DNA from 4 places in the Streptomyces sp. NPDC048650 genome. Region 1 is predicted to be linked to each of the others. Evidence: riboswitches for the same ligand, from Rfam matches in the RefSeq annotation. Region 1 holds a riboswitch; each other region holds the start of a gene.
The links. A riboswitch is a leader RNA that binds a small molecule or an ion and turns the genes downstream of it on or off. The one in region 1 is predicted to bind cyclic di-AMP.

Region 1 (5,209 bases):
GGGCTTCGGGAGAGTCCTGGCACGGGCTCACGCACGGGCCCTTGCGCCACCATTCCGGAAGCATGGCGATCGCCTCGTCCCCCAGCGGATTGACGCCGGGGCCGGCCGCGAGCGAGTGGCCGACGAGCACGTGCAGGCACTTGACCCGGTCGGGCATACCGCCCGCGCTCGGGAAGCCCTGGAGCACGTCGATGGCGTCCCGGCGCCGGATGTAGTCCTCGTGGGCGGCGCGGTAGGCCGCGGCCAGCTCCGGGTCGGTCTTCAGCCGCTCGCTCATCTCCTTCATCACGCCGTTGGCCTCCAGCGTGCCGATCGCGGAGGCCGCGCGCGGGCAGGTGAGGTAGTAGAGCGTGGGGAAGGGCGTGCCGTCCTCCAACCGGGGTGCCGTCTCGACGACATCCGGCTGGCCGCAGGGGCAACGGTGCGCGATGGTGCGCAGGCCGCGCGGCGGGCGGCCCAGCTGCTCCTTGAAGGCGGCGATGTCCGCGGCGGTGGGCTCGGTGGGCTCGGTCTGGGGCGGGGCGGTGTCCATGTGCGCTTTCGGTGAGGTGGGTGGGGCGAGGAGGGCGGCGGGGCGCGGGCTCCCCCTGATCACGGTACGGGCTGCCGCCTCCCGGCCCTGCGGCTGCGGGGGCGCCCGCTAGTGCCGGTCCGCCGAGTCGACGTCGGCCCACAGCTTCTCGTACCAGGGGCGCTGGGCCGCCTGGGGCGCCCGGCGGGCGGTGCCGGTGCCGGTGCCGTCCTGGACGATGTAGCCGGTCTCGCCCGGCCGGACGAAGTGCAGATGGCGGCGGGCCTGCTGCTCGACGTAGGCCGGGTCCTGCCAGCGGGCCTTCTGGTCGCGCAGGCCGTCCAGCGTCCTGGCGGCGTTGTCGGCCTTGCGGCGCTGGTCGGCGATGTCCGAGCGCTGGGAGACGTACTGCCTTATGGGGTAGGCGAGCGCGACGACCAGCGAGCACATCACCAGCGCCAGCAGCGCGGCGCGGCCGGTGAGGCGGTTGCGGCGGGGCGGGCGGGCGCGGTAGACCCGGGCGGCCGCCTGCTCGCCGAGCGCCTTGAGTCGGGTCGCGGTCGAGAACCGGTCCGCGGGCACGTCGCCTCCCCTTCGCCATGTTCGTCCTGACGTCTTCACGACGTACGTCCCCGGCAACGGTACGGGACCGTCGCCGGGGACGCAGGAAGGACGGAGTTCCGGCCGGGGGCCGGGTGTTCTCAGCCCTTGAACCGCGGGAAGGCCGAGCGGCCCGCGTACACCGCGGCGTCGTCGAGGATCTCCTCGATGCGCAGCAGCTGGTTGTACTTGGCGACGCGCTCGGAGCGGGCCGGGGCGCCGGTCTTGATCTGGCCGCAGTTGGTGGCGACGGCGAGGTCGGCGATGGTGACGTCCTCGGTCTCACCGGAGCGGTGCGACATCATGCACTTGAAGCCGTTGCGCTGGGCCAGCTCGACGGCGTCCAGGGTCTCGGTCAGCGAGCCGATCTGGTTGACCTTCACCAGCAGCGCGTTGGCGGAGCCCTCCTCGATGCCGCGGGCGAGGCGCTCGGGGTTGGTGACGAACAGGTCGTCGCCGACGAGCTGGACCTTGGCGCCGAGCTTGTCGGTGATGACCTTCCAGCCGGCCCAGTCGTCCTCGAACAGCGGGTCCTCGATGGAGACCAGCGGGTAGGCCGCCACCAGCTCCTCGTAGTACTCGGTCATCTCGGCGGCCGAGCGGTTCTTGCCCTCGAACTGGTAGACGCCGTCCTTGTAGAACTCGGAGGCGGCGACGTCCAGGGCCAGCGCGATGTCCTGGCCGGGGGCGTAACCGGCCTCCTTGATGGCCTCGAGGATGAGGTCGAGGGCCTCGCGGTTGGAACCCAGGTTCGGGGCGAAGCCGCCCTCGTCGCCGAGGCCGGTGGCCAGGCCCTTGGTCTTCAGGACCTTCTTGAGGGTGTGGTAGACCTCGGCGCCCCAGCGCAGCGCCTCGGAGAAGGACTCCGCGCCGATCGGGGCGATCATGAACTCCTGGATGTCCACGTTGGAGTCGGCGTGCGAGCCGCCGTTCAGGATGTTCATCATCGGGACGGGCAGGACGTGCGCGTTCGGGCCACCGAGGTAGCGGAACAGCGGGAGGTCACTGGCCTCGGACGCGGCGTGCGCGACGGCGAGGGAGACGCCGAGGATGGCGTTGGCGCCGAGCGAGCCCTTGTTGTCGGTGGCGTCCAGGTCGAACATGGCCTGGTCGATCAGCCGCTGCTCGGTCGCGTCGTAGCCGACGAGCTCCGGGCCGATCTGCTCGATGACGGCCAGGACGGCCTTCTCCACGCCCTTGCCCAGGTAGCGGTTCGGGTCACCGTCACGGAGCTCGATGGCCTCGAAGGCGCCGGTCGAGGCACCGGACGGCACGGCGGCACGGCCGGTGCTGCCGTCGTCGAGGCCGACCTCGACCTCGACCGTGGGATTACCTCGCGAGTCGAGAATTTCGCGGGCTACGACGACGTCGATGGACGGCACGTTGTCTCCTTCGTGGGTGTCTGGAGTTCTGCAGCACGAGCCTAACGGCCCCGGGCAGGTCCGCTTGCCGTTGGCCCGCCTCGTGGGACGAAAAGAGGCCCAGATGCCCAGCTCTTGGGGCGTTTACGCACATTGTTCGCGGAACGGAGGAAACTGTCGGACTGTGCTGGTGGGTGGGGTTTCGGTGGCCCGGAACACCGAGAAGCCCCGCCGCGACGCGCTGGGGGGAGTGGCGCGCCGGGCGGGGCTGTCTCAGGAGGTACGGGTCCCGTCGCACGGGCCCGTGGGAGTCCCGGTGAGGGGGACGACTCAGACGCTGAGCTGCTGACCGGGGAGGATCAGGTTCGGGTTGCCGCCGATGGCGGTCTTGTTGTTCGCGTAGACCGTCTTCCAGGTGGTGCCGTGCGCCTTGGCGATCTTGGCGAGGGTGTCACCGGACTTGACGGTGTAGTTGCCGTGGCCCTGCGGCTTCTGCGGGGCCGGCTGGGCCTTCTCGTGCTTCGGCGCCTGCGGGGCCGGCTTCGGCGCGGGGGCCTTCTTGACCTCGGCCTTGGAGGAGGTGTCGAGGTCGGGGGACGGGCCACCGGAGCTCAGGTTGCCGGCACCGGCACAGGACCAGGCACCCGGGCCCTGGATGGCGAGGAGCTTCTCGGCGGCGGATATCTGCTGGGCCTTGGTGGCCAGGTCGGCGCGCGAGGCGTACTGGGTGCCACCGGCGGCGGCCCAGCTGGAGTTCGAGAACTGCAGGCCGCCGTAGTAGCCGTTACCGGTGTTGATCGACCAGTTGCCGCCGGACTCGCACTGGGCGACCTTGTCCCAGGTGGCGACGGACGCGGCGGAAGCGGAGGTGGCACCCATCATCGGGACGGCGACGGCGGCACCGGCCACACCGGCGAGGGTGGCGATGCGGACGGCCTTGGACGGACGACGGTGCTTGCCCTTGTTCAGCATGTTCGTTCGTTTCCTCACCGACGCCTGCGAGGTGAGCTGTCGGGTTCGGGCTGTGAGTGGCCCGGCCGGGTGCGCTGCGCACACCCGGCTTCACCCCAAGCCGGTCGACCCGCTTCCGCGGGCGGGGCCGGCACTTACCTTGGGTCCCCCGCTCCTGCCTTCGGCGCTTGCGCGTCATGTGCCTCCGGACCACCGGCAGGATTCGGCGTGTGATCGGAGGGCCCGCTTTGGCGAGCGGTCCCGACCGTAATCAGTAATCCCCTTGGTGTTCAAACCCCACCATGTGAACCAAGTTGACCGTTTTTGATCACGGCCGGTTCGTGTTTCCGCAGGTGGATCAGGGTGCGGATCCGGGGGGCGGACCGGGACACCACACCCCGGAACGAGACGCTTGTCTCACTTTCGCCAAAAGGGGCAAACCGGCAGTAACTACCCTGCGGAGTGCCCGAGATCGAGCAGCTGACCTGGGTGGATCAGGTCGGCGTCGGCGCCGACCTCCTTCTCGTTGCGGTCGTAGAGCGCGGGCCAGCCGCCGGGCAGGTCGTGGGCCTCGGCGATGCCTGACAGCGTGTCACCGGGGCGGACGGTGTAGTCGCCGGCAGCGTCGGACGGGTCCGTGCGGGGCGCGTCGCCGCCGCGGGAGGCGTGCCGCCCCGAGGGGCGCCCCTCGCCGGCCGCGTCACCCGCGCCCTCGTCGCCCTTGCTTCCCTTGCCGTCCTCGGCGTCCTTGCCGCCCCCGTCCCCCTTGTCCGCCTCGGCGTCACCGCGGTGCTTGCCCTTGGCGTGGTCCTGGGTGGGGGCGCGGTCGGGCGCCGGGTCGGTGGAGTCGTCGGCGGAGCCGCCGTCGCCGTCCGGGCCGGCGGAGTCGGACGGGTCGGCGGAGTCGGACGGGTCGGCGGAGTCCGGTGCGTCGGGGGACGGGGTCGCGTCGCCGGACGGGGAGGGCGTCGCGTCGCCGGACGGGCCGGTGCCGGAGGGGCCGGACGGGCCTCCGGAGTCCGACGGGTCGGGCCGCGGCGTACTCGTGCTGCCCGGGTCGACCTCCGGCGCCCGGCCGTCCTCGGTCAGCCCGGCGTTCACCGCGCAGCTCGGCCAGGCGTCCGGGCCGCGGTCGGCGAGGATCGACTCGGCGACGGCTATCTGCTGGGAACGGCTGGCGAGGTCGGGACGCGAGGCGTAGGAGGAGCCGCCGTACTGGTCCCACATCTCCTGGGTCAGCTGAAGGCCGCCGTAGAAGCCGTTGCCGGAGGCCGAGCTCCACATTCCGCCGCTCTCGCACTGGGCGACCCGGTCCCAGGTCGCGGTGTCGGCGGCGTGTGCGCCGCTCGCGGCGAACAGCGGCAGCGCGAGGCCGGCGCCGGTCACTCCCGCCGTGACGAAGATGGCCGGTGCCTGTCGGGGTCGACGGTGCCGTCCGTTCCCGGAGCGCATGCGGTTGCCTTTCGAGCGGCGGTTGACGTGCTGGAGTTGTCTGCCGGACCGGTGCGGGGAATCGCATCCGTGATCGAACCGGTGTCGGTGCGTCGAAAGGTAGCCGGGGTCACGGGTAGTCACAAGTCGGTGTAGCGGAGATCACGCGTAGGTCACGCAGCTGACATTCCGTCACCATGCGGATCGCCGCTGGTCAGCCTCGCTCCGGCGTGAACTCCACGGGCAGGGACCGCAGTCCGCGCATGATGAGTCCGCCGCGCCAGCGCAAATCGTCAGGTTCCACGGCAAGCCGGATGTCCGGGAGGCGGGTCAGCAGCGTCGCGAGGGCGGTCTG
Region 2 (5,209 bases), on a different contig from region 1:
ACCGTCGACGTACGGAAGATGGTCATCGACAACTTCCGGGCCGGCAGCGCCCCCGACTCCTGGTCGCTCGCGGGCTATTCGGCGGGTGCGCACTGCGCCGCCAAGCTCGCGCTGTCCCACCCGGACCGCTACCGCGCCGCCGTCGCCATGTCCGGCTACAACGACCCGGCGCTGGAGCCCGACTCCCTGGCCGGCAAGGATCCCGCGCTGCGCGTCGCGTCCAACCCCCTGCACATCCTGAAGGCCGCCAACACCGCCGGACGGCCGCCGCGTACCGCTCTGTACGTCTCGGGCGCGCCGGGCGACGGCTACCAGACGGGCCTCGCCCTGCGGCAGTTCGCGCAGCGGCCGACCACGGTGACCGTGCGGCCGATCGCGGCCGACGCGGGCGGCCACACCACGCCGGTGTGGCGCAACCAGGTGCCCGAGATCTTCCGTTGGCTGGGCGGCCAGGTCAGAGCCTGACCGCCCGGCGCCCGGCCCGCGCGGGCCGCGGCCTGTGCGGGTCGGGCCCTACGCGGGCCGGGTCGCCGCCGCGAACGGCATCTGGCCGAGGGGGGCGATACGCACCGGTGCCCCCGGGTGCGGGGCGTGGATCATCTTGCCGCCGCCGATGTAGAGGCCGACGTGGCTGATGCCGGAGTAGAAGAACACCAGGTCCCCCGGGGCGAGATGGGCCCTGTCGATCCGTGGCCCGGAGGCGATCTGGGTGTAGGTCGTACGGGGCAGCGAGACTCCGGCGGCCTTCCAGGCGGCCTGGGTCAGCCCCGAGCAGTCGAACGCGGAGGGGCCGGTGGCGCCCCAGACGTACGGCTTGCCGAGCGCCCCGTGGGCGAAGGACACGGCGCGGGCGGCACGGGAGCCGACGGGCGCCGACGGCGCGGGCGGTGCGGGCGGCGCGGCGGCCGGCTCGTCCTCCCGGGCCACCCGCCGCCGCTGCTCCGCGGTCAGCCGGTCGAGCAGGACCTCGGCGGAGTCCAGCTTCCGCACGATCGTGACGCGCTGCTGCCGCAGCACCCCCTCGGTGTGCTCCAGCCGCTCCGCGGCGGCCTCCGCGCGGTCGCGGACCTGCCGGACGCTGCCGAGCCGGCGTGCGTAACCGGCCACCGCGTTCGCCTGGTGACTGCCCGCGCGTTCCAGGACGGTGGCGCCGTCCAGATAGCGTTGCGGGTCGGTCGACATCATCAGCCGTACGGTCGGGGCCACGCCGCCCGAGCGGTACTGGCGCGCGGCCATCGCGCCCAGTTCGGCCTTGGCGGCGTTCAGCCTGCCGGTCCGGCGGGCGGCCTCGTCCTGGAGTGCGGCCAGCGCCGCGCGTGCGGCACCTGCCTGCTCCCTGGCGCCGTTGTAGTGCTGGGTGGCCACCTCTGCCTCCTGGTACAGCGCGTCGACCCGTCCCTTGACCTGGGCGGGGGTGGGGCGTGGGGCGGCCTGGCCGGTGCCGTCGAGGGCGGCGCACACCGCGCCCGCGAGGGCCAGGATGACGGCCGTACGGGCCACCGGGGGCTGCTTGGTCCTGCGGTGCGAGGCCACTGCGGCCGTCACTTCCTTCCGTACCGGCCGTGGGTCCCTCGGCCTTCTCGGGGAGGACGCTAAACGCGCACGTCACGGCGTGGCCGCCGGTTGCCCGGAACTGGTCGGATTCGATCATGAATGGCGGGGTGATGAGCGAGCCCCACCGCACCCGGTGCCGAGAGGGGCCCGCCGTGACCGAAGCCGCGATTACCGGCGCCCTGCCGGAAGGCGCGTGCTATGCGGCGGATACGATCCCGCACTATGGACGTAGTAACCAATATCTTCGTCGGCCTGCACATCATCGGCATCGCCTCCCTGCTGGGCGGCTTCCTGACCCAGATGAAGGCGATGAGTGCCGGGACCGCCCGCTTCGTGCCGGCCATGCTGCACGGCGCGCTGACGATGCTGGTCACCGGCATCGTGCTGGTCGGCCTGAACGAGGCCCAGGACCACACCCTCAACAACATCAAGATCGGCATCAAGATGGCCGTCCTGGTGGTGATCCTGGCGCTGGTCTACGTCAAGCGGGACGAGGAGAAGATCGCCAAGCCGCTCTTCGGCGCCGTCGGCGCGCTCACCGTGGCCAACATCTTCATCGCGGTGCTCTGGACCTGAGGCCCGGCGCCCGCAAAAGACGACTCACCGCGCGGCCGTCCCTGAGGGGACGACCGCGCGGTGGCGTGTGGGGGGTGGCCGTGGGGGGTGGCCTTCAGGGGGAGCGGGTCACGCCGGGGCGGGTCACGCCGGGCGGACGCTCCCGTAGATCGGCATGTAGTAGATCGACTCCTCCCGGACGTTGGCGCCCGGGTGCGGTGCGTGGATCATCTTGCCGTCGCCTATGTACATCCCGACGTGGCTGATGTCGTCGTAGAAGAACACCAGGTCACCGGGCTTGAGATCGCCGGTCGCCACCCGCTGGCCGACCTTGACCTGATCCCAGGTGGTGCGCGGCAGATCGACCCCGGCCGCCTTCCACGCGGCCCGGGTCAGTCCCGAGCAGTCGTAGGAGTTCGGGCCGGTGGCGCCCCAGACGTACGGCTTGCCCATCTGCGAGCGGGCGAAGGCAAGCGCCTTGTCGGCCTTGGTCGCGTACGAGCCGTCGTCGGCCGTCCCGCCACCGGTCTTCCCACCACCGGTCTGCCCGCCCGTCGAGCCGCCGTCGTCGTCGTGCTGCTGCCGCTCCTTCTCGGCCTGCTGCCGCGCCAGCTCCTCGGCCCGGCGCTTGGCCGCCGCCTCCTTCTTGCGCTCCAGCGCCGCCAGCCGCTCCTTCTCCTGCGCGGTCAGCCGGGAGAGCAGCTGCCGGGTCTCGGCCAGCTTGTTCTGGACGGAGCGCTTGGACTCCTTGAGCGATTCCTGCGAGGTCTGGAGCCGGTCCAGGCTCTCCGCGGCCTTCGCCCGTTGCCGGGCGGCGGCCGCCTGTTGGTCCTGGTAGTCGGTGACCGCCTGCTTCTGCCGACCGGTCAGCCGCTCCATCAGGTGCGTACGGTCGAAGAAGTCCTGCGGGTCCCGGGCGAGCATCAGCTGCGCCGTCGGGTTCATGCCGCCGGTGCGGTACTGCGCGGAGGCGAACGTGCCCAGCTCGCGCCGGGACTCGTTCATCTTCTCCGCGCGGTGGGCGGCGGCGTCCAGCAGGCCGTTGACGGTGGCACGCTGGCGGTCCGCGCCCTCCTTGGCGGCGTTGTACTTCTGGGTGGCCACCTCGGCCTGACGGTAGAGCCCGTCGACCTTCTGCTTGACCTCTTCGATGCTGGGCCTGGGCGCCCTGGGGGCGGCGTCGGCGGACTGCGAGAGCAGGGTGACCGATGCCAGGGCTGCGGTGGTGAGCCCGGCCGCCGTACGGCTTCCGGACGAGGTGAGGACGCGGGTGCGCGGCTTGCGATGCGACGCCAAGGCCGGCGACTCCTTCCGTGGACCGCCTACCGGGTTAGCTGTCGGGTTCGGGCGGTGTCGCTGACGGAAGGCTTGCCCTACGGTCGGTGCGTCCGCCGCTGGCGGCCGCACCGGTCGATTCACCCCGGTGGTGCTGGTGGGTCCCCGGCTCCGGGTGCCTGAGGGCAGGGCCGGACTCGGCGTGGGCAGCCCGTGCGGACACTGTCGTCCACGGGGAGGCGAGCTGCCCGAGCAGGCACGGTAGCCAACTCGTGTGGCTCCTGTGAAGGCTGATGTTCGATTTGCCCGAAACCTTTTCGTGACCTGAAAGCGATCTCACAGTTGCCGGGCCGGTCGTCCGGCATCGGATCGGGTGAGGTGGGGGCGGGCTGTCAGTGCGGCGGCCTAGACTCGGTGGGCGATGAGCAGCCTCTTTGACGACAGCTTCCTGGCGGACCTCGGCCCCAAGGGCGAAGAGCCCCCGCCGCCGCCCGAGGACGACCACGGCCCGGCCCCGGAGGAGATCCCCGCCGATCTCTTCGACGGGAAGTTCGACGCGCCCGCGCCGCGCGAGGCGTACTACCGCGACGGCGCCGCCCGCCCGGCCATCGACCCGGCGGCGCTCCTGGAGGGGCTCAACGACGAGCAGCGGGCCGCCGTGGTGCACACCGGCGGCCCGCTGCTGATCGTCGCCGGCGCCGGCTCCGGCAAGACCCGGGTGCTCACCCACCGCATCGCCCACCTGCTGGCCGAGCGGCACGTCCACCCCGGCCAGATACTCGCGATCACCTTCACCAACAAGGCCGCCGGCGAGATGAAGGAGCGCGTCGAGGAGCTGGTCGGCCCGCGCGCCAACGCCATGTGGGTCTCCACCTTCCACAGCGCCTGCGTACGCATCCTGCGCCGCGAGTCCAAGAAGCTCGGCTTCACCTCCTCCTTCTCGATCTACGACGCCGCCGACTCCAAGCGCCTGATGGCCCTGGTCTGCCGCGATCTGGATCTGGACCCCAAGCGCTTCCCGCCCAAGTCCTTCAGCGCCAAGATCTCCAACCTCAAGAACGAGCTCATCGACGAGGAGACCTTCGCCGGGACGGCCGCCGACGGTTTCGAGAAGACGCTGGCCGAGGCGTATGCGATGTACCAGTCGCGGCTGCGCGAGGCCAACGCCCTGGACTTCGACGACATCATCATGACGACCGTCAACCTCCTCCAGGCGTTCCCGGACGTCGCCGAGCACTACCGCCGCCGCTTCCGGCACGTCCTCGTCGACGAGTACCAGGACACCAACCACGCCCAGTACACCCTCGTGCGCGAACTGGTCGGCCCCGGCACGGCCGAGATGCCCGCCGCCGAGCTGTGCGTCGTCGGCGACGCCGACCAGTCGATCTACGCCTTCCGCGGCGCCACGATCCGCAACATCCTCCAGTTCGAGGAGGACTACCCGGACGCGACCACGATCCTCCTGGAGCAGAACTACCGCTCCAGCCAGACGATCCTCTCCGCCGCCAACGCCGTCATCGAGCGCAACGAGAACCGCCGCCCCAAGAACCTCTGGACGGACGCCGGCGCCGGCCCCCGGATCACCGGCTATGTCGCGGACACCGAGCACGACGAGGCGCAGTTCGTCGCCGACGAGATCGACCGGCTGACGGACGCGGGCGACGCCAAGGCCGGCGACGTCGCCGTCTTCTACCGCACCAACGCCCAGTCCCGTGTCTTCGAAGAGATCTTCATCCGGGTCGGGCTCCCGTACAAGGTCGTCGGCGGCGTGCGCTTCTACGAGCGCAAGGAGGTCCGCGACGTCCTCGCCTACCTGCGGGTCCTC
Region 3 (5,209 bases), on a different contig from region 1:
GCCCCTCTACTCCCTGCGCGCCACGGCCGTCACCACCGTCGCCGCGATCGCGGGCGAGTACCTGGTCGTCACGTACCACAGCACGAAGAACTACACCGAGTCCGTCACCGAGTCCCTGACCGTCCTGGTGGTCGCCGTCCTGGCGCTCGGCATCAACCGGGTGGTCCGGCTCAGCGACGCCCGGCTCGACTCCGTCCGCGATGTCTCCGAGGCTGCCCAGCGCGCCCTGCTGCCCACTCCGCCGGCCCGGATCGCCGGGCTCGCGGTCGCGGCGCGCTATGTGGCCGCGCAGGCCAACGCCCGGATCGGCGGCGATCTCTACGCCGTGCAGGACACCCCGCACGGCGTGCGGCTGATCGTCGGCGACGTACGGGGCAAGGGGCTGGAGGCGGTGGAGGCCGCGGTGATCGTCGTCGGTGCCTTCCGGGAGGCCGCCGAGCAGGAGTCGACCCTGGAGGCGGTGGCGGGCCGGCTGGAGCGGGCGCTGCAGCGGGAGGGCGGCCGGCGCGAGGGGCTCGACCAGGTCGAAGGGTTCACCACGGCGGTCCTGGCGGAGATCCCGTCCGGCGCGCACTCCGTGCTGCGCCTCCTCAACCGCGGCCACCCGGCCCCGCTGCTGCTCGCCCCGGACGGCGGCCTGTGCGAGCTGCCCCCCACCTCGCCGGCGCTGCCCCTGGGGATGAGCGAGGTCGCGGGGTGGCCGGACCGGGTGGACGAGACGTTCTTCCCGGCCGGGTCGCTCCTGCTGTTGTTCACCGACGGGGTGACCGAGGCCAGGGACCGGGCCGGCCGTTTCTACGACGCGCCGGCCCAGCTGCGCGGCCGTCACTTTCCCGGTCCGGACGCGCTCCTGGACATCCTGGCCCAGGACGTCGGCCGGCACGCGGGCGGACCGCAGGCGGACGACATGGCCCTGCTGGCCGTGCAGCGACCGCTGGGGGAGTAGCTCAGCGGGCGGCGGCGTCGTCCGTGAGCCAGTGCAGGCTCCGGCCGAGCGGCCCGGTCAGGGCGACCGGGCGCTCGTCGAGGGCGAGGGTGAGCAGGTGGGCGTCCTCGGGGCGCAGCTCCCGGTGGGCCGGGGCGGTGATCCAGGGCAGGGTCGTGTGGTGCTCGTGGGAGATCCAGTGGCCCGAGCCGTTCCGCCCGGCGAGCAGCGACCGTACGAGACGGGCGAACTCCTCGCGGCGGGCGGGCGGAAGCCAGGACAGCGCATCGCTGTGGAAGACGACCAGCGTCGCCTCGGGCGGGGCCTCGGCGGCCAGCGCGGGCAGCTCCGCAAGCGGGTCGCCGCACACGATCCGGGGCCGGGGCGCGGGTCGTACGGCCTCCACGGCGGCCGCGAGCTGAGCGGCGTGGTCCTGTCGCCCGGTGCCGGCGTCACCGTCCCCGGGCCAGTCCAGGGCCTGGAGCCAGCGCAGGTCGTCGCGTTCGGCGACGGGGTCGAGCCGTTCGGGGCCGATGCCCGCGCGCCAGACGACGGCGGGGAGACGGGTGGGGGCGTCCGGGACCGGGCCCGGGCCTTCGGCACTCGTACGGCACACGAACGTCACCGGGCTCTCAGGGGCCCCGCACACGGCGGCGGACTCCCCGCCGGCGATCGCATGCCCCGCGGGTCCCTGGTGCCCGCCGTGCGCCTCGTAGCGGTAGCGGTAGCGGTCGGGATACAGGCACAGTCCCGCCGACGTCCCGACCTCCAGCAGCGCGAGCGGCTGCGGCAGGCGGGCGAGCAGCGGCAGCAGCGGGGCGCAGTGGGCGGGTTCGTCGGCCCGGCCGGTGTGCCGCAGGACGAGCGCCCGGACTTCGTCCCAGTGCCGGACGGTCCACTCGCGCCAGCGCCCGTACGCCACCTCGTCGCGCGGTCCCTGTTCGGCGTGCGGGCCGTCGAGGTGACGGACGGCGGCCAGGAGGAGCTCCGGCCGCTGTTTGTTCCCGGCCGGCAGCGAACCCGACAACAGATCGCAGAATTCCGGGTCGTGGCTGATCCGGGCGGTCAACTCGGCATGGGCGTCCGACCGTCCCCGCGCCCGCTGCCAGGAGAACTCCCGGTACCGATCCGCAACCGTCTGCGCGCTGTTCACGACGTTGACCACGTTGACGACCATGATCCGACGTTACTGCTCTCACCCTCCGTAATCATCGGGCACCCCTCCGCATAACAACTGACGCACAATCACGGCCGGATCGTTTGGGGGTGGTGGGGCAACTCGCCCGGTTTGGGTCGCCGGTGGGTGCATAAGTCCACGCCGAAGCTTGTGTGTGGAGCGCAAGGATTCCCCGGAACGCTTGGAAAATGGATGCGATCTCTATTACTGTCCGATAACGGAGCGCGGTCGTCCCAGCCGTCGCAAGAGACGGCACCGCGCGCCGCCGCCGAATCCCGCAAGCGCACGCCATGCACGTCAGGCATGTCTCCACGGCACGCACCAGTCCCGTACGAACCGAGCACTTCCGCCCGGAACGGCACCAGCAGGCACCGCATGGCGCCGCAGGGCACCGATCCACGGACCGCTCGATCCGCGCGATCGGTGCCACCGCACGACCTGCACGACCCGTATGAACTGCACCGAGGGAACCGGGGAACCACCACCTTGGGGTGAATCGGACGCCTCCCGCCAGAGGCGCCCGTAGGAGACCTTCCTGCTCCGAACCCGTCAGCTAACCCGGTAGGCGCGAAGGAAGGAAAGGAGTGCGCCTCCGTGGCGTCCAACAGTCCTGCCCCCGATGCTTCGTCCGCCGGCCCTGATGACAGGGGCCCGTTCGACGACAGAGGTCCGTTCGACGACAGAGGTCCGTTCGACGGCGGACATCTGGTGGAAGGCGGCGGTCCTTTCGAGGGCGGAAGTCCTTTCGACGGATCTGCCGTCGTCTATCAAGGCGGTGTGCGCGACCGCGAACGGGACGGCGCGCGGGGCGGCGACGGCCCGTGGGAGGAATGGAACCCCACCGAGGAGTCCGTCCGGTCCGTCCGCGGCAGGCACCGGGTGGCCAAGCAGCGTGGCGGCGGACTCGCCCGCAGCAGCACGGTCCTGGGAGTCGGCGTCATCGCGGCGGTCGGCGCGGGCGGCATGGCCACGGCCGAGGGCCGGCCGCCGGTCCCCATCTCGATGCCCGACCTCGGCGGTATGACCGACGACATCGCCGACAAGCTGCCGGACACCCAGTCCCTCCCCGGAGTGGGCGGACTCATATCCGACTCCGACACGGAGTCCGGGGCCGACTCCGACTCGGGTGCCGGCTCCCGCCCGCTCTCCCAGGCGGGCCTCACCCAGGACGAGGCCACCCAGGGCGGCGATGCCGGCGAGGCGCTGCGCCACCGCATCCTCCAGCAGGCCGACGCACAGCAGGGCGCCGCCGAGCAGGAGGCGCGCGACACCGCCGAATCGGCCGCCGTCACGCAGGCAGCCAAGGACGCCACAGCACACCGGGACGCGGCCGAAAAGGCCGAGAAGGCGGCGAAGGTGGAGGCCGAGCGGCAGGCGAAAGAGGCGGCCCGTAAGAAGGCGGAGGCCGAGCGCCTCGCGGAACTCGCCCGGAGCTTCCTCGCCCCGGTGACCTCATACACCCTCACCGCCGGCTTCGGCCAGGCAGGCGACCGCTGGGCCGCGGACCACACCGGTCAGGACTTCGCCACACCGACCGGCACCCCCATCAAGGCGATTCACTCCGGCACCATCACCCAGGCGGGCTGGGCCGGTTCGTACGGCTACCGCATCGTTCTCGCCCTCGACGACGGCACCGAGCTCTGGTTCTGCCATCTGTCGTCCATGGTGAAGACCTCCGGCAAGGTCGGCACCGGAGACGTCATCGGCCGCGTGGGCGCCACCGGCAACGTCACCGGTCCCCACCTCCATCTGGAGGTCCGCCCCGGTGGCGGTGACCCCATCGACCCGATGCCGTGGCTGCGCGATCACGGCATCAAGGTCTGACGGCGGGCACGGAGAAATCTGACGGCGGGCACGGAGAAAAGGGGTGGGGCGGGAATAACTCCCCACCCCTCAACGCTGCAACCACGCATGATCGCGACACGTACACCTCTCGGCTCGCTCTCCGTCTCGCCCCTCTCTCTCGGGGGCAACGTCTTCGGCTGGACGGCCGACGAGGCCGAGTCCTTCGCCGTACTCGACGCCTATGTCGCCGGCGGCGGCAACTTCATCGACACCGCCGACGCCTATTCGGCCTGGGTCCCCGGCAACAGCGGCGGCGAGTCGGAGACCGTCATCGGCAACTGGCTGGCCTCCCGCGGCAATCGCTCCGACGTCGTCATCGCCACCAAGGTCGGTGCCCACCCCGACCTCAAGGGACTGTCCGCCGGCACCATCAAGTCCGCGGTCGACGCGTCCCTCGCCCGCCTGCGCACCGACTACATCGACCTCTACTACACGCACTACGACGACGAGTCGGTCGAGGTCGCCGAAATCCTCACCGCGCTCGACGACCTCGTCCGGGCCGGCAAGGTCCGCGAGATCGCCGCCTCCAACATCTCGGCGAAGCGCCTGGAGGAGTCCCTGACCTTCTCCGCCCGTGAGGGCCTGGCCCGTTACGTCGCCCTCCAGCCCCACTACAACCTGGTCTCCCGCGACACCTACGAGGGTGACCTCGCCGACGTGGCCGCCCGCCACGGCGTCGCCGCGGTTCCGTACTACGGCCTCGCCCGCGGCTTCCTGACCGGCAAGTACCGTCCGGGCACGGTCGTCGAGAGCGCCCGCTCCGAGGGCGCCGCAAAGTACCTGTCCACCGACCGGGGCCTGCGCGTCCTGGAGAGCCTCGACACCGTCGCCGCCGCCCATGGGGCCGAGATCGCCACCATCGCCCTCGCCTGGCTCGCCGCCCGGCCCACGGTCGCCGCGCCGATCACCAGCGCCCGCACCGTCGCCCAGCTCCCGGCCCTGCTGGCGGTCGGGGACATCGAGCTCACCGAGGCCGAGACGACGCTCCTGAACGACGCTTCGGCCTGACACGCTCGGCGCGTATACGGGGCCGGTCAGCGGGCCGGTGACGCCGCCGGCCCGTATACGCGCCGTCCGCGCCGACGGCCCCCTCCGGGTGGACCGGGGCGGCTGCGCTCACCGAGGCGTCCGCGCTGCCGACGCTATCCGCGCCGGTCCACCGCCAGCCACGCCGCCGCGGCGACCCCGCCCGCCACCGCAACGACCGCGGGCCAGGCGCCCACCTTCTTGGCCAGTGGATGCGACCCGGCGAACGCGGCGAC
Region 4 (5,209 bases), on a different contig from region 1:
GACTGCCGGAGCACTCCTGGCAGCGTGAGAGACTGGTCTAGACAACAGTCACGCGACTTGAAGGGCATCACCATGGCTGAGCGCCGCGTCAATGTCGGCTGGGCCGAGGGGCTGCACGCCCGCCCCGCCTCGATCTTCGTCCGCGCGGCCACCGCGTCCGGCGTCCCGATGACGATCGCCAAGGCCGACGGCAACCCCGTCAACGCGGCCTCCATGCTCGCGGTCCTGGGCCTGGGCGCCCAGGGTGGCGAGGAGATCGTGCTGGCCTCCGACGCCGAGGGCGCGGACGTTGCGCTCGACCGCCTGGCGAAGCTCGTCTCCGAGGGCCTGGACGAGCTCCCCGAGACCGTCTGAGCCCGTCCGAGACCGTCAGGTTCTTCCTGACCGCTCTGCCCGCGGCCCCGTCGCGGTGACCGGAAACGGCCGCCGCGGCGGGGCCGTTCTGTGGGAGCCGTTCCACTGGCTGCCCGACCGGGGTGCTCTGGTGAGGTGCTCTGCCGGCGCGCGGTCCGCTTCGGCGGCAGTCCCTTTCGGTGGCGGGCCGCCGCGCAACGTCACGCCGAAGGGCGGTTCGCCGGCCGGCGCCCGAGCGCGAAGAAATTCGGCGGGCCGGATTCGATGCGGCGTGTTCGGTGCCGGAACACCGTCCGGCCGATACGTCACCGGGCCGCTCGCATTCTGCGCACGGCACGCCGGAATAGCGAATGGCGAATAGCGAATGGCGAATTACCCGCCGCAGCCTTCACTGGGCTTCAGTAGCCTTCATACGAGGGAAAGCAAATCCCGGAAAACGGTCGATGGTGCGCGCCCTCTCGCATTCCGCACCCCTTTGTATACAGGCCGCATGTTAAGTGCGGGCACGCGCCGTGTTGACGGACCGTTTCGCATCCCTCACCGCGTCCGCGGACGGGCGGCGCAGCCGGTACACCGGGAGCGAGCGCTCGATGTGAGTCGCCATCAGGGCGCGGGCCCGTTCCGCGTCGCCGCGGGCGACCGCGTCCAGGACCGCGCCGTGTTCGTCCCACGAGTCGGCGGTCCGCGCCGGCGGCTCCACCGCGTACACCCACTCGATCTTGCGCCGTAGCTGGGTGAGCGGCGCCGTCAGGCTGGGGCTGCCGGCCGCCTGGGCGAGCGTCTCGTGGAACCAGGCGTCGAGTTGGCGCACATCTGCCGGTAGGCCGTGGCGGGCCCGGTCGCGGCCGAGCCGTACGAGACCGCGCAGCACCTTCAGATGGGCGGGGCTGCGGCGGGCGGCGGCGCGGGCGGCGCCGAGCGGCTCCAACAGCGCGCGGATGTCCAGGAGATCGGCCGCCTCCTGCTCGGTGGGCTCGGCCACGCAGGCGCCCGCGTGATGGCGGGTGGTGACGAAGCCCTCGGACTCCAGGGTGCGCAACGCCTCCCGGATCGGAACTCTGGAGACGCCGTAGCGGGCGGCGAGAATTTCCTCGACCAGCCGGCTCCCCGGTGCCAGCGCACCGGAGACGATGTCGTCGCGAATCGCCGTGCACACCGCATGCGCGGAAAGATGGCCTCGCATCGTCCGTGCCTCCGCCGTAATTCCCGGGAAACGCCGCCGATCGGCGGGTTTTCCGTGACTCTATTCGACCGGGCCGGGTTTTCCGACAGCCTCCGGAAATTCATGGATATTTTTTGGCCACGAGCGGGAGGGTCGTCGTATCTCGCGCTCGGTATGCGAAAAGCCCCGGCCGTGGGCCGGGGCTTCGCGGTGCGCGCGGGACGTCAGACGCTGACGCCGTGCGAGCGCAGGTAGGCGATCGGGTCGATGTCCGACCCGTAGTCGGGGCCGGTGCGGGCCTCGAAGTGGACATGCGGGCCGGTGACGTTGCCGGTGGCGCCGGAGAGACCTATCTGCCGGCCCGGGGTGACGCTCTCACCGACCGAGACACCGATGGACGACAGGTGGCCGTACTGGGTGTACGTCCCGTCATGCATCTTGATCACTATGTTGTTGCCGTACGAGCCGCCCCAACCGGCCTCCACCACGGTGCCCGAGCCGACGGCGTGGACGGAGGTGCCGGTGGCGGCGTGGAAGTCGATGCCGGTGTGGCTGCCGGAGGACCACAGGCCGCTGGAGGCCTTGTAGCCGGTGGAGACGTAGGAGCCGGTGACCGGGGCGACGAAGGCGTTGAGGCGCTTGCGCTCCGCGTCGCGGGCCGCACGCTCCTTGGCCGCGTGTTCCGCCGCGGCCTTCTTCTTGGCCGCCTCGGCGAGCCGCTTGGCCTCGGCCGCGGCCTTCTTCGCCACCGCCTCGGCCCTGGCGTGCGCGGCGGCGGCATCGGCGACCGCCTGCTGCGCGTCGGCCTGGGCCTCGACGCGGCTGGCGAGCTCGTCGCCCATCACGACGGCCTGCTGCAGGCCGGTGTCCTCGGCGTGCGCCTCGCTGGTGGCGGCCAGCGCCGGCGAGGCCACGGAGGCGACGACACCGGTGGCCGCGAGGGTGGCCACGCCTGCGAACTTGCGGGTCGTCCGAGCGGTGCGGCTCGGACGACGATGTTTCCCGGTGGCACGGGTGAACGCCATCTGCTGGCTTGTCCTTTCCTTCCTTCTCGCCTACCGGGTTAGCTGACGGGTTCGGAGCAGGAAGGTCTCCTACGGGCTCCTCCGGAGAGGGGACCGATTCACCCCAGGGGACATGTGGGTCCCCGGCTCCCCTGGCTCGCGCCGTACGGGGACTCGGCGATGGCTGCCCGGTGCCACTGTTGTGGCGGACTTGTGACGAACAGCCGGACCGACGCTAATCGGGACATCTTTCAATCGGCAAACAGAACCGGAGCTTTGTGCCGTACGCCACAGGGGCATCGGGCAACCAGCCGCACCATTCCGGACATACGACGGCTCCCGTGGCGGACATGCACCACGGGAGCCGCTTTGTCGAGATATGGCCGGTTGCTTGGTGACCGGCAGTCAGGCCGCCGGGATCAGCCGGTGACGACCGTCACCTTGCCGATGCCGAGTTCCCTGACCGGCTCGGCGATCTGCGCGGCGTCACCCACCAGGACCGTCACCAGCCGGTCCACGGGGAAGGCGTTGACGGCCGCCGCTGTCGCCTCGACCGTCCCGGTCTCCGCGAGCCGGGCGTACAGCTGCGCCTGGAAGTCGTCGGGGAGATGCTGCTCCACCTGGTCGGCGAGGGTGCCCGCAACGGCCGCCGCGGTCTCGTACTTCAGTGGGGCGACACCGACCAGATTCTGCACGGCGACATCCCGCTCGGCATCGGTCAGCCCCTCCGCCGCGAGCGTGCGCAGCACCTGCCAGAGGTCCTGGAGCGCCGGGCCGGTGGAGGCGGTGTCCACCGAGCCGCTGATGGCGAGCATCGCGGCGCCGCTGCCGTCCGCGGACGAGCGCAGCACCTGCCCGAAGGCCCGCACCCCGTAGGTGTAGCCCTTCTCCTCGCGCAGCACCCGGTCCAGCCGCGAGGTGAGGGTGCCGCCCAGGCAGTACGTGCCGAGCACCTGCGCGGGCCAGACCCGGTCGTGGCGGTCGGCGCCGATACGGCCGATCAGCAGCTGCGTCTGCACCGCTCCGGGACGGTCCACGATCACCACGCGGCCCGCGTCGTCGGCGGTGATCGCCGAGGGCTTCAGCGGCTCGGCGGTGGAGCCCTGCCAGGCGCCGAGGGTGTCGTCGAGCGCCGCCTGGAGGTCGACGCCGGTGAGGTCGCCGACGATCACCGCGGTGGCCGTGGCGGGCCGTACATGGGCGTCGTAGAAGGCGCGTACGGCGGCGGCATCGATGCGCTCGACGGTCTCCTCGGTGCCCTGCCGGGGCCGGGACATCCGGGAGGTGGCCGGGAACAGCTCCTTGGACAGTGACATCGCGGCGCGCCGCGCCGGGTTGGCGAGCTCGTGCGGGATCTCGTCGAGACGGTTGCGCACCAGCCGCTCGACCTCGCTGTCCGGGAAGGCGGGGGCGCGCAGCGCGTCAGCGAGCAGGCCGAGCGCACGGTGCAGCCGGGAGACCGGGACCTCCAGGGAGACCCGCAGGCCGGGGTGGTCGGCGTGCGCGTCCAGGGTGGCGCCGCAGCGCTCCAGCTCGGCGGCGAACTCCTCGGCGTCGTGCTTGTCGGTGCCCTCGGACAGCGCACGCGCCATGATCGTGGCGATGCCGTCCAGGCCCTCGGGCTCGGCCTCCAGCGGGGCGACGAGGTTGATCTCGACGGCGACGACCTGCTGGCCGGGGCGGTGGCTGGTCAGGAGGGTGAGCCCGTTGGGGAGTTGAGAGCGCTCGGGGGCCGGGAACGCCCAGGGCCTGGGCGCGCCGCCCCGGGGCTGGGGGTGGAAGTCCATGGTGGTCACGGCGGAATCTGCGCGGGTGGTGGAGTCGCTCACCGGTCCGCCTCCTCGTCCTCGGTGTCGGCGGCCGGGTCGGCCGGAGCGGTCGGCTCGGTGGGCTCGTACACGAGCACCGCGCGGTTGTCGGGGCGCAGCCGGGCCTTGGCGACCGTCTGCACCTCCTCGGGGGTGATGTCCAGGACCCGCTGGACGGCGGTCAGCGCGAGCTGCGGGTCGCCGAACAGGACGGCGAAGCGGCACAGTTCGTCGGCGCGACCGCTGACCGTCGCCAGGCGGTCCAGCCACTCGCGCTCCAACTGGGCCTGGGCGCGCTCCATCTCCTCGGGGCTCGGCCCCTCGGCGGCGAAGCGGGCCAGCTCCTCGTCGACGGCGCGCTCGATGGCGGGGACCTCCACGCCGCCGGACGTCTTCACGTCCAGCCAGCCCAGCGAGGGCGCCCCGGCCAGCCGCAGCAGGCCGAACCCGGCGGCCACGGCGGTCCGGTCGCGGCGCACCAGGCGGTTGTAGAGCCGGGAGGACTCCCCGCCGCCCAGAACGGTCAGCGCGAGATCGGCGGCGTCCGCCTCACGGGAGCCGTCGTGCGGCAGCCGGTACGCGGCCATCAGGGCGCGGGAGGGCACTTCCTCCTCGACGACCTCCCGCAGCTCGCCGCCGATGACCTCGGGCAGCGTGCCGTCGCGCGGCGGCTGCTTGCCGTCGTGCGAGGGAATCGAGCCGAAGTACTTCTCCACCCAGGCCAGCGTCTGCTCGGGGTCGATGTCCCCGACGATCGACAGGACCGCGTTGTTGGGCGCGTAGTACGTACGGAAGAACGCCCGCGCGTCCTCCAGGGAGGCCGCGTCCAGGTCAGCCATCGACCCGATGGGCGTGTGGTGGTACGGGTGGCCCTCCGGGTA

Region 2: another riboswitch for cyclic di-AMP. It lies ahead of ACGFML_RS01390 (NlpC/P60 family protein); the one in region 1 lies ahead of ACGFML_RS33005 (transglycosylase family protein).
Region 3: another riboswitch for cyclic di-AMP. It lies ahead of ACGFML_RS27225 (M23 family metallopeptidase); the one in region 1 lies ahead of ACGFML_RS33005 (transglycosylase family protein).
Region 4: another riboswitch for cyclic di-AMP. It lies ahead of ACGFML_RS33630 (M23 family metallopeptidase); the one in region 1 lies ahead of ACGFML_RS33005 (transglycosylase family protein).

What each region holds. Positions count from the first base shown of each region.
Region 1 covers NZ_JBICVM010000017.1:18,297-23,505, reverse strand. The annotation lists gene ACGFML_RS33020 (DUF501 domain-containing protein) at 1-532, opposite strand, end outside; gene ACGFML_RS33015 (septum formation initiator family protein) at 641-1,093, opposite strand; gene eno (phosphopyruvate hydratase) at 1,213-2,493, opposite strand; gene ACGFML_RS33005 (transglycosylase family protein) at 2,803-3,444, opposite strand; cyclic di-AMP (ydaO/yuaA leader) riboswitch at 3,451-3,662, opposite strand; gene ACGFML_RS33000 (transglycosylase family protein) at 3,874-4,875, opposite strand; gene ACGFML_RS32995 (cytochrome P450) at 5,069-5,209, opposite strand, start outside.
Region 2 covers NZ_JBICVM010000001.1:282,287-287,495, forward strand. The annotation lists gene ACGFML_RS01375 (alpha/beta hydrolase) at 1-465, shown strand, start outside; gene ACGFML_RS01380 (NlpC/P60 family protein) at 514-1,545, opposite strand; gene ACGFML_RS01385 (hypothetical protein) at 1,777-2,130, shown strand; gene ACGFML_RS01390 (NlpC/P60 family protein) at 2,254-3,405, opposite strand; cyclic di-AMP (ydaO/yuaA leader) riboswitch at 3,413-3,597, opposite strand; gene pcrA (DNA helicase PcrA) at 3,806-5,209, shown strand, end outside.
Region 3 covers NZ_JBICVM010000010.1:268,590-273,798, forward strand. The annotation lists gene ACGFML_RS27215 (PP2C family protein-serine/threonine phosphatase) at 1-946, shown strand, start outside; gene ACGFML_RS27220 (DUF2332 family protein) at 948-2,102, opposite strand; cyclic di-AMP (ydaO/yuaA leader) riboswitch at 2,552-2,684, shown strand; gene ACGFML_RS27225 (M23 family metallopeptidase) at 2,697-3,926, shown strand; gene ACGFML_RS27230 (aldo/keto reductase) at 4,014-4,955, shown strand; gene ACGFML_RS27235 (hypothetical protein) at 5,090-5,209, opposite strand, start outside.
Region 4 covers NZ_JBICVM010000018.1:17,328-22,536, forward strand. The annotation lists gene ACGFML_RS33620 (HPr family phosphocarrier protein) at 73-354, shown strand; gene ACGFML_RS33625 (GntR family transcriptional regulator) at 848-1,537, opposite strand; gene ACGFML_RS33630 (M23 family metallopeptidase) at 1,741-2,541, opposite strand; cyclic di-AMP (ydaO/yuaA leader) riboswitch at 2,554-2,710, opposite strand; gene ACGFML_RS33635 (M16 family metallopeptidase) at 2,940-4,307, opposite strand; gene ACGFML_RS33640 (M16 family metallopeptidase) at 4,346-5,209, opposite strand, start outside.